2 linked regions of the Polyangium spumosum genome follow. The protein of the gene in region 2 interacts with the protein of the main gene of each other region in a pairwise test. Links are inferred from orthologs where the notes say so. Each region holds a gene or a part of one and is shown on either strand. Other genes may lie near its edges.

What was found. The genes of interacting proteins can lie anywhere in the genome.
Region 1: the proteins of mrdA (region 2) and GF068_RS13095 interact in binary tests that used the Escherichia coli proteins (3 or more experiments, as listed by UniProt). The link is inferred for Polyangium spumosum from one-to-one orthologs.

The regions. Positions count from the first base shown.
Region 1 is NZ_WJIE01000003.1:744,509-748,766, reverse strand. Bases 1,109-4,258 are described here. They hold GF068_RS13095 (penicillin-binding protein 1A), read right to left. Parts: upstream 3,881-4,258; coding sequence 1,337-3,880; downstream 1,109-1,336. Other genes in these bases: GF068_RS13090 (serine/threonine-protein kinase), read right to left, coding at 3,924-4,258; GF068_RS13100 (L-threonylcarbamoyladenylate synthase), read left to right, coding at 1,109-1,315. Outside these bases: atpG (ATP synthase F1 subunit gamma), read left to right, coding at 1-603; more of GF068_RS13100, read left to right, coding at 704-1,108. UniProt on the Escherichia coli protein: Cell wall formation. Synthesis of cross-linked peptidoglycan from the lipid intermediates.
Region 2 is NZ_WJIE01000001.1:872,771-878,051, forward strand. The notes cover bases 1-2,999. They hold mrdA (penicillin-binding protein 2), read right to left. Parts: upstream 2,471-2,999; coding sequence 530-2,470; downstream 1-529. Other genes in these bases: rodA (rod shape-determining protein RodA), read right to left, coding at 1-533; GF068_RS03765 (hypothetical protein), read right to left, coding at 2,467-2,994. Also shown: rod shape-determining protein MreC, read right to left, coding at 3,019-3,891; GF068_RS03775 (rod shape-determining protein), read right to left, coding at 4,005-5,039; rpmG (50S ribosomal protein L33), read right to left, coding at 5,261-5,281. UniProt on the Escherichia coli protein: Catalyzes cross-linking of the peptidoglycan cell wall. Responsible for the determination of the rod shape of the cell. Is probably required for lateral peptidoglycan synthesis and maintenance of the correct diameter during lateral and centripetal growth.

The DNA.
Region 1 (4,258 bases), on a different replicon or contig from region 2:
AACACGAACATCAACAAGCGCGCCGAGCGCGAGTGGAAGAGCCGCGTCGAGCAGGGGCAGGAGGTGACCATGAAGGTCATCGGCCGCAAAGGCCGGGACTACATGAGCCGCCGCAACGCCCCGAACCTCGGCTATCTCCCGGGCGTCTGGGAGAAGCTCGCCCTCGAGACGGCGCAGCGCGTGGGCAAGGAGATCCTCGCGCCCTTCCTCAAGGGCGAGGTCGACAGCATTTACGTCATCTACAACGAGTTCAAGAGCGCGGTGAGCCAGCAGGTCGTGGTCGAGCGGCTCTTGCCGGTTCGTCCGCTCTCCGAGAGCGAGCAGGCCGAGGCTTCGAACGCGACCGAGTTCATCTTCGAGCCGACCCGCGAGGCGCTGCTCGACGTGCTCTCGCCGATGTACGTCGACATCTCGCTCCTGCGCGCGCTCTACGAGTCCATGGCGAGCGAGTTCGGCGCGAAGCTCACGGCCATGGACGCGGCCACGAAAAATGCGAAGGAAATGGTCGATCGCCTGACGCTCCAGTACAACCGCGCGCGCCAGGCCGCGATCACCAAGGAGCTCATGGAGATCATCGGTGGCAGCGAGGCGCTGAAGGACTAGGTCCTTCCTCGTCCGCCATTACGTAAGCGAGAGGGCGCGCTGCTCGGACGAGCCGAGCCGCGCCCCACGCCGACGCCTCCCGAACTCCCGAGCCTCTGCCGTGGGCATCCTCCTCCCCATCAACCCCGAGCACCCCGAGCCTCGCAAGATCCGGCGCGCCGTCGAGATCCTCGAGAAGGGCGGCGTCATCGCCTACCCGACGGACACCGTCTACGGGCTCGGCTGCGACCTCTTCAACAAGCAGGCGATCGAGACGCTCTACCAGATCAAGGGGATGCAGCGAGACAAGAACCTCGCCTTCATCTGCCCGGATCTCTCGGACATCTCGCGTTACGCGATCGTCGAGAACGCGGCCTACCGCGTGCTCAAGCGGTTCTTGCCCGGCCCGTATTGCTTCGTGCTCCAGGCGACGCGCGAGGTGCCGAAGATCGTGCAGATGAACAAGAAGACCGTGGGCATCCGCGTGCCTTCGCACCCCGTCACGCAAGCGATCGTGCGCGAGCTCGGCCGGCCCATCATCAGCACGACCGCCGCGCCTCCCGGCGAGGACCCGATGGTCGATCCCTGGGAGATCAAGGAGCGCTTCCCCGCCCTCGAGCTCATCCTCGACGCTGGCGGCGGCGGCAGCCTGCCCACGACCGTCGTCGACCTCAGCGCAGGCGACGTGAAGATCCTCCGCGAGGGCGCTGGTCCCGTCGACGAGCTCGTTTGAGCTCAAACGATCGCGGAGACCTCAGAGCTCGGTGGGGTGGTACTCCTCGCCCGTCGGGATCGGGACCGGGATGACGGGCAGCGTGTCCTCTGCTTCGCCCGTCTCTGCGTCCGCCTCGCCGTCCGGCGCTGCGTCGACGCCCGCGTCGGGCGCGGTGTCCTTCAGGAAGACCTCGTCGAGCGCGCTCTCCTGCCCCTCGTAGGCGAGCAGGCCCGTCTCCGGATCGATCAGCTTGTGCTCGATGCCCGCGGGCTCCGTCGGCGCGCGCTTCGGCTTGCCCGCGTGCGCCTCGCGCATGAACTCCACGAACGCGGGCAACGACGCGACCGCGCCCGTCTCGCCCGCGCCGAGCGGCGCTGCGTCGTCGAAGCCCGTCCACACCGCGCACGCGATGTCCATCGAGTAGCCGACGAACCACGCGTCCTTCGATGCGTTGCTCGTCCCGGTCTTGCCGGCGATCCACCGATCGATCGCCTTCGCGCGCGTGGCCGTGCCTCGCTCCACCACGGTCCGGAGCAAGCTGTTCACCAGGAACGCCTCCTCCTCGGAGAGCACGCGCGCCGGATCCGGCTCCGATGCGAGCGGGATGTCGACCCCGTTCGGCCCCGTGATCCGCATGATCAGCCGCGGCTTTTTGTACTCGCCGCCGGCGGCGAACGTCGCGTACGCCGCGGCCATCTCGCGGGGCGTCACCTCGTAGGCGCCGAGCGCGAGCGACAGATCCGGGCCGAGCTTCGACGTGATCCCGAGCTCCTGCGCGAAGGCCATCACGTTCGCGGGGCCGAGCTCCTTGATCGACCACACCGCGGCCACGTTCACGCTGTGCGCGAGCGCCTCGCGCAGGCGCGCCGGGCTCTTTCCTTCGCTCTCGTCGTAGTTGTTCGGCTGGTAGCCCGAGAGCGCGAGCGGGTTCGTCTCGAGCAACGTGGCCGGCGTGAGCCTGCGCGTGTGCAGCCCGTACGCGTAGACGAACGGCTTGAACGTCGAGCCCGGCTGCCTCCTCGAGAGGCTCCGATCGAGCCCGCCGCGCACGCCCTCGTAGCCGCCGACGAGCGCCACGATCTCGCGCGTCGCGACGTCGATCGCCACGAGCGAGGACTGCGGCCCGAGCTCCAGCCGCAGGCCCGCCGGCTGCGCCTTCTCCTTCGGCGTCGGCTCGGGGACCGGCTCGTCGTGCGTCTCGGGTCCCTGGCGTGGATCTGCGGCGTGCGCGGCGGCCTCCTTCGGATCGACGAGGCTCACGCGCAGCACCTTGCCGACCTTGGCGAACTGGCTCGGCCGGAGATCCTTCGGGTTGTACCGGCTCTTTCCGCGCAGATCGACCGCGCCGGCGAGCGAGCCGATCCGCACGAAGAGCAGGCCCGCCGCGTCGTCGTGCCCCGTCACCACGCCCGCGTACACGCGATGCCCGCTCGTCTTCGGCGCGCCCTCGAACGCAGGCGGCTCCTTCTTCCCCGGCGCGAGCGGCGCGACCAGCTTGTGCCGCTTCAAGTACCCGTCGAGGCTCGCGCGCACCGCGCCGCGCGCCTTCGACTGCAGCGTCGGATCGATCGTCGTCGTGATCGTGTAGCCGCCGCGGTCCGCGTCTTGCCCGACGAGCGCGCGCAGCGTGCGCTTCGCCTCCTCGACGACCTCGGGCGCGAGCTCGCGCATCTCCTCCTGCGCGGGGGCGAGGTTCACCTCCTCGGCCCGCGCGGCCTCCACCTCTTCGGCCGTCGCGAAGCCCTTCGCGAGCATCTGCCCGAGGACGTACTCGCGCCGCTTCTTCGCGCGCTCGAGGCTCACGCGTGGCGAGTAGATGCTCGGCCCCTTCACGATCCCCGCGAGCAGCGCCGCCTGCGCGAGGCTCGCGTCGCGGATCGACTTGCCGAAGTAGTAACGGCAAGCCTCCTCGATCCCGTAGCGCCCGTGCCCGAAGTAGATGTGGTTCAGGTAGAGCCCGAGGATCTCGTTCTTCGTGAGCTCCTGCTCGATGCGGCGCGCGAGGATGACCTCCTTCATCTTCCGATCGAACGTGCGCGCCGAGGTGAGCAGCACGTTCTTCACGACCTGCTGCGTGATCGTGCTCGCGCCCTGCCTCGCCTTCGCGTTGCGCAGGTTCTTGTAGAGCGCGCGCAGCATGCCCGGATAGTCGAGGCCCTGGTGCTCGTAGAAGGACGCGTCCTCCGCGGCGAGCGCCGCGTGACGCACGTGCGCGGGCAAGGACTCGACGTCGACGATCGTGCGCCGCTCGACGAAGAGCTCGCCGAGCACCACCTGACCGTCCCTCGCCATCACCCGCGTCACCTGCGGCGGCCGGTAGCTCTTCAGCTCCGCCGTCGACGGCAGGTCCGACTCGTAGTGCCGGATCGTCAGCGCGACGCCGAGCATCGCCGCCGCCGCGAGCAAGACGACCGCGATGCCGAGGCCCCGCGCCCAGCGCTTGATCGCTCGCTTGCGCCTGCGCGCCGCGCGGCGCTTCTCGCGCTCCTCGGGGGTCTCGCTCTTCGCTTCGTTCGCGGGCGCGGGCGAGCTCTTCCGAGCGCCTTCGCCGTTCTGCTCTTCGGAGGGGCGATCGGCCGGCATGGCTTCAGGTCTAGAGAACGCCGAGCGCGCGCGCCATCGTCCGCTACCGGAGCAGCTTGAGGACGACGACGGCGAGCAGGACGCCGACGATCAAGAAGCCCACGGCCACGCCGACGAGCATGAGCGTCGACGGCGCGCCCTTCGTGGCGACGGGCGCGGGCGCGGGCGCGGACCTCGACGGCGGCGCCTGGATGCGCAGCGACGACGGGCCCTCGTTGCTCCCCGACTTGAGCTGCGGGCGGACCGAGTGCGGCGACGGCATCGGGCGCGGCGACGACGCCGGGTTGCCCGTGCTCGTCATCGGGTTCGCGCGGTTGCCCGTGCTCGTCATCGGGTTCGCGCCGTTTGGCTTGCGGTTCGAGGGCGCGCCGTCCATCG
Region 2 (5,281 bases):
GCGATCATGAGGAAGACGAGGACGTGGATCGACGCCGTGCCGAGATCGGGCTGCTTCAGGATGAGCAGCGCGGGCACGCCCGTGAGCAGGGCGGGCACGAGGAGATCCTTCAACGTGCGCCCTTCGCTGCGTGGATCGTCGTGGAGGAACTTCGCGAGCGCGATCACGAGGAAGATCTTCATGAACTCGCTCGGCTGGAAGCGGAACGCTCCGAACTCGATCCAGCGCTTACTGCCTCGCAGGTCCTTCGCGAAGATGAAGACCAGGATGAGCGAGAAGACGCCGAAGGTGTAGATGGCGTAGCCGAGGCGCTCGAGGTGGCGATAGTCGATGGCGACGAGGATCCCGCCGAGGATCCCGCCGAGCACGAGCCAGTAGATCTGGCTGATGTAGAGCTCGGCGCGCACGCCCTGGTAGACGCTCGTCGCGCTGTAGAGGTTGACCACACCGAGCACGGCGATGAGCGCCGCCGTGATGAAGAGCGGCCAGTCGAAGTGATCTTTCGCGCGCGGCGAGACGTCCCCTCGGATCACGGCGCACCTCCCCGATCGGGCTTCGGCTTGTGGCCCGCGTTGTTCACGCCGGCGCGCGGGGCGCGCTCACGCGCGAGCTCGTTGTACGCGCGGACCACCTCGAAGGCGACGGGCGCGGCGTGCTTGCCGCCCGCGCCGCCGTGCTCGACGAGGACCACGACCGCGACCTCGGGCGCGCGTGAAGGCGAGTAACCCGCGAACCACGCGTGCTCGCGGTTGAAGTACCAGACGCGCTCGGCCTCGGCGCCACGCGCGAGCTTGTGCGAGACCTGCGCGGTGCCCGTCTTGCCGGCCATGTCGACGCCGAGCACGCGCGCCTTGAAGGCGGTGCCCGCCTCGGAGTTGACGCCCGCGTAGAGCGCCTTCTGCACGAGCGAGATGTTCTCGGGGCTCACCTCGATCTGCCTGCGCACGCGCGGCGCGAACTCCTGCACCACCGTGCCCGCGCTCGTCTCGACCGCGCGCACGATCTGCGGCTGATACAGCGTGCCGCCGTTCGCGAGCGCCGCGTACGCGAGCGCGAGCTGGAGGACCGTCACGGTCGTCGCGCCCTGGCCGATCGCCGCGTTGAGGCCGAAGCCGAGGCGGAACTGGCCCTTGTTGCGCAGGGTCATCCACGCGCGCGTCGGCATGCGGCCCGCGGCCTCCGCGTTCACGCCGAGGCCCGTCTTCGTGCCGAGGCCGAAGCGCTGGCCCATCTCGGCGATGACGTCCATGCCCACGCCGAGCTCGGCCGCGAGGCGGTAGAAGTAGACGTTGCACGACTCGGCGATCCCCTGGTGCAGATCCACCGGTCCATGCACGTGCGTGCATCGGAAGGTGCGCTTGCCGAAGGTGAGCGCGCCCCGGCAGTTGGACGCCTGCCGATGATCGATGAGCCCCTTCTCGAGCGCCGCGAGCGCCGTGAAGGGCTTGAACGTCGAGCCCGGCGGGTACGCGCCCGAGATCGTCTTGTCGAGCGCGGGCTTGAGCGGATCCGAGTAGAGCCTCCGGAACGCGTCGCGGATGACCTGCTTGCCCGAGCCGCCCGAGAGCGCGTTCGGATCGTAACTCGGCTTCGAGTAGAGGCCGATGATGCGGCCCGTGCGCACGTCGATCAGCGCGACGCCGCCCGCGAGCTCGCCGCGCATGGCCTTGTCGATCGCGCGCTGGATGTCGGCGTCGAGCGTGAGCCGCAGATCGCGGCCCGGGATCGGATCCACGCGCCGCGGCTCCTCGATGATCCCCTCCCCGCCGGACCGACGCCGCCCCTTCGCGTCGACGAGCACCTTCTCCCAGCCACGCGTGCCGCGCAGGTAGCTCTCCCACGCGCGCTCGATGCCCGTGGCGCCGACGCGATCGCCCTCGACGTAGCCCGCGCTGCGGAGCTTGCTCAGCTTCTCCGCGTCGACCTCGACCATGTACCCGAGCGCGTGCGCGCCGACCTCTTCGTACGGGTAGTAGCGGACCGGCACGGGCACGACGTCCACGAAGGGCAGCTCCGCGTCGTGCGTGCGCAGCGTGGCCACGGCGTCACGCGAGATGTCCTCCTTGAGCAGGATCTGCTGGCTCTTCCGAGGTCCGTCGCTCGCGCGGATGTTGGTCAAGAGCGCCTCGAGCCGCGCTCGCTCGTCCACGCCGACGCCGAGGTACTCGACGAGCCTCGGCCAGACCACCTGCATGTCGATCTTCTCGGGGACGACGTAGAGGTTGTACGAGGGCCGGCTCGCCGCGAGGACCTTGCCGTTGCGATCGCGGATGATCCCGCGCGTCGTCGCGAGCGTGATGCGACGGACGATGTTCTCGCGGGCGATCGCCTTGTTGTCCTCGCCCTCGAGGATCTGGAGCTGGAACAGGCGCCCGATGAGGACGAAGAGCAGCACCACCATCGCGAGCGCGATCCACCGGAACCGGCGCCGGAACTCGCTGACGTCGGAGCGCTGGACGACGAGGCTCATCGTTGCCCTCCCTCTCCAGGCCTCGGCACGTTGATGGTCGCCTGGTGCACGCGCTCGGCGAGGCTGAAGACGAGCGGCGCGAAGAGCGCCGTGCCGATCGCGTGCGGCGCGACGAGCGTCGCCAGCGCCCGCGGCCGCGCCGTGTCCGTGCCGAAGATCGCCGTGAGCACGATGATGAGCACGCCCTCGAGGAGCGCGAACGCGAAGGCGAGCGCGACCTTCGTGAGGAGCGTCTGCGCGGCGAGGCGCACGCCCGCGGCGCGCGCGACGACGAACGTGGCGACCGTGATGAACGTGAACAGGCCGATCGGCGCGGCCGAGAAGAGATCGAGCAGGTAACCGAGCAAGAACGCGAGCGCCGCGCCGCGCGCGATCGAGTACTCGTGCACGCCCATGAAGACCACGAGCGGCAGGAGCAAGCTCGGCGTGATCCCCGCGATCTGCAGCCGACCGATCAGCCGATAGAGGTTCGACTGGATGATGAGAAGGGCGATGCCGACAGCGAGAAATGCGGTGTTTCGCATCGTCCTCTCTCCTCCTCTCCGACCTTACCGCCTCGGCGTGGAAGAGCCAGACGCGCCCGCCGAGGCCTCCTCCGGGGGCGCGGAGGTGACGATGAGCACCTCCTCGAGCCGCGAAAAATCCACGGCAGGCGTCGCGTAGACCTGCTGGTAGATGCCGAAGTCCCGCTTCACGACCTGCGTGACCTTGCCGACCGGGATGCCCTTCGGATACCGCTTCCCGACGCCGCTCGTGACGAGCAGATCGCCGACCTCCACCTCGTCGGTGCGCTGCACGTACTCCACGCTGCAGAGGTACTTCGACTCGTCGCCCGTCCCGCGGACGAACCCACGCGCGCCCGTCCGCTGCACGACGACGTCGACGCCGCTGCCCGCGTCGACGACGAGGCGCACGTCGATGGTGTCGCCCGAGATCTTGAGCGTCGTGCCCACGACGCCGTCGGGCGAGATCACGGGCAGGTTCGGCTGGATGTCGCGCGACTCGCGATCGAGCGTGACACGCGCGATGCGGAAGAACTCGTTCGTGTTCTTGCCCGTGACGACGGCGCTCACGACGTCCGTGCGGACGCTCGTACGGAGATCGAGCAGGCGCCGGAGCCTGCGGTTCTCCTCCTCGAGCGCCTCGAGCTTGCGCACGCGCTCGCGAAGACGCGCGTTCTGCGAGGCGATACGCGCGTTGTCCTCCTTGACGTCGACCAGGTAGATGTAGTCGCCCCAGATGTTCGAGAGCCCCCGCGCAAGCGTCGCCGCGGCGTACTGGAGGGGCGTGGCGATCCGGACGATCACCTTGTCGGCGCCCGTGACCTTCCCCGGATCACGCATGCTGGCCCGGAGGAACCAGAACGGCACCGCCAGGGCGAGCAGGACGATGGCCAGATCGCGGTAACGCTTGAAGTTCATGCTTCGGGCGGCTCTGGCGCCGTGAAACGCGCTGTCCGTCGGGGCGAAGGGCTCCCCGCTCCTCCCTCGATGCCACGAGACGCGCGCGGACGCTACCTGCTCACGCGCGCCGGTTAGCTGATCGTGACTTCCTTCAGGAGCTCGAGGTGATCGAGCGCTTTTCCGCTGCCGAGCACCACGGCGCTGATCGGATCGTCACAGACCATCACCGGCAATCCCGTCTCCTCGCGGAGGAGCACATCGAGGTTTTTCAGGAGGGAGCCGCCGCCGGTGAGCACGATCCCCTTGTCGACGATGTCGGCCGCGAGCTCGGGGGGCGTGCGCTCCAGCGCGACGAGCACGGCGTCGACGATCGCGTTTGTTGGTTCTGCAAGCGACTCGCGGATCTCGTCCGAGTTGACGACCACGGTCTTCGGGATGCCCGCGACCATGTCGCGCCCCTTGACCTCCATCGTGAGCTGCTGCTCGAGCGGGTACGCGTTGCCGATCGTGATCTTGATCCGCTCCGCCGTCTGCTCGCCGATGGCCATGTTGTACTTGCGCTTCATGTACGCCATGATGGACTCGTCCATCTTGTCGCCGCCGACGCGCACGCTCTGCGAGTAGACGATGCCGGCGAGCGAGATGACCGCGACCTCGGTCGTGCCGCCGCCGATGTCGACCACCATGTTGCCCGAGGGCTCGGTGATGGGCAGGCCGGCGCCGATCGCCGCCGCCATCGGCTCCTCGATGAGGTACACCTCGCGCGCGCCCGCGCCCTCCGCGCTCTCCTTCACCGCGCGCTTCTCGACCTCGGTGATGCCGAAGGGCACGCAGATGATGATCCGCGGCTTCACCAGCGTGCGGCGGTTGTGCGCGCGAGCGATGAAGTAACGCAACATCGCCTCGGTGATCTCGAAGTCGGCGATGACGCCGTCGCGCAGCGGCCTCACGGCTTGGATGTTGCCCGGCGTGCGTCCGAGCATCTCCTTCGCCTCACGGCCGACCGCGAGCACCTTCTTGCCGCCGCGGTTGTCGCGTTGCACGGCCACCACGGAAGGCTCACAAGAGACGATGCCCTTGCCCTTCACGTAGATGAGCGTCGTGGCGGTGCCGAGATCGATCGCGAGATCGTTCGAGAACAGGCCGTAGAGCCAGTCGAAGATCATCGCATCGCCTTATGGAAGCTGTGGGTCCGGTCCGCCCGAGACGCGCATGAATGCCGCACGGGCAGGGGCCGGTCCTATCATCCTTGGGGGGTGGTCGCAACGAGAGCACCTGCTCAGGTCGAGCACACCCGTTCAGCAGCAAGCACGGGCGGACCCATGGCCTCGCCATGGATCCACCCGTCCATCACGAACGATTCAGCGGCAGATCCCGAAAAGGCCGATCAGCCCTTCGAGATCTTGCC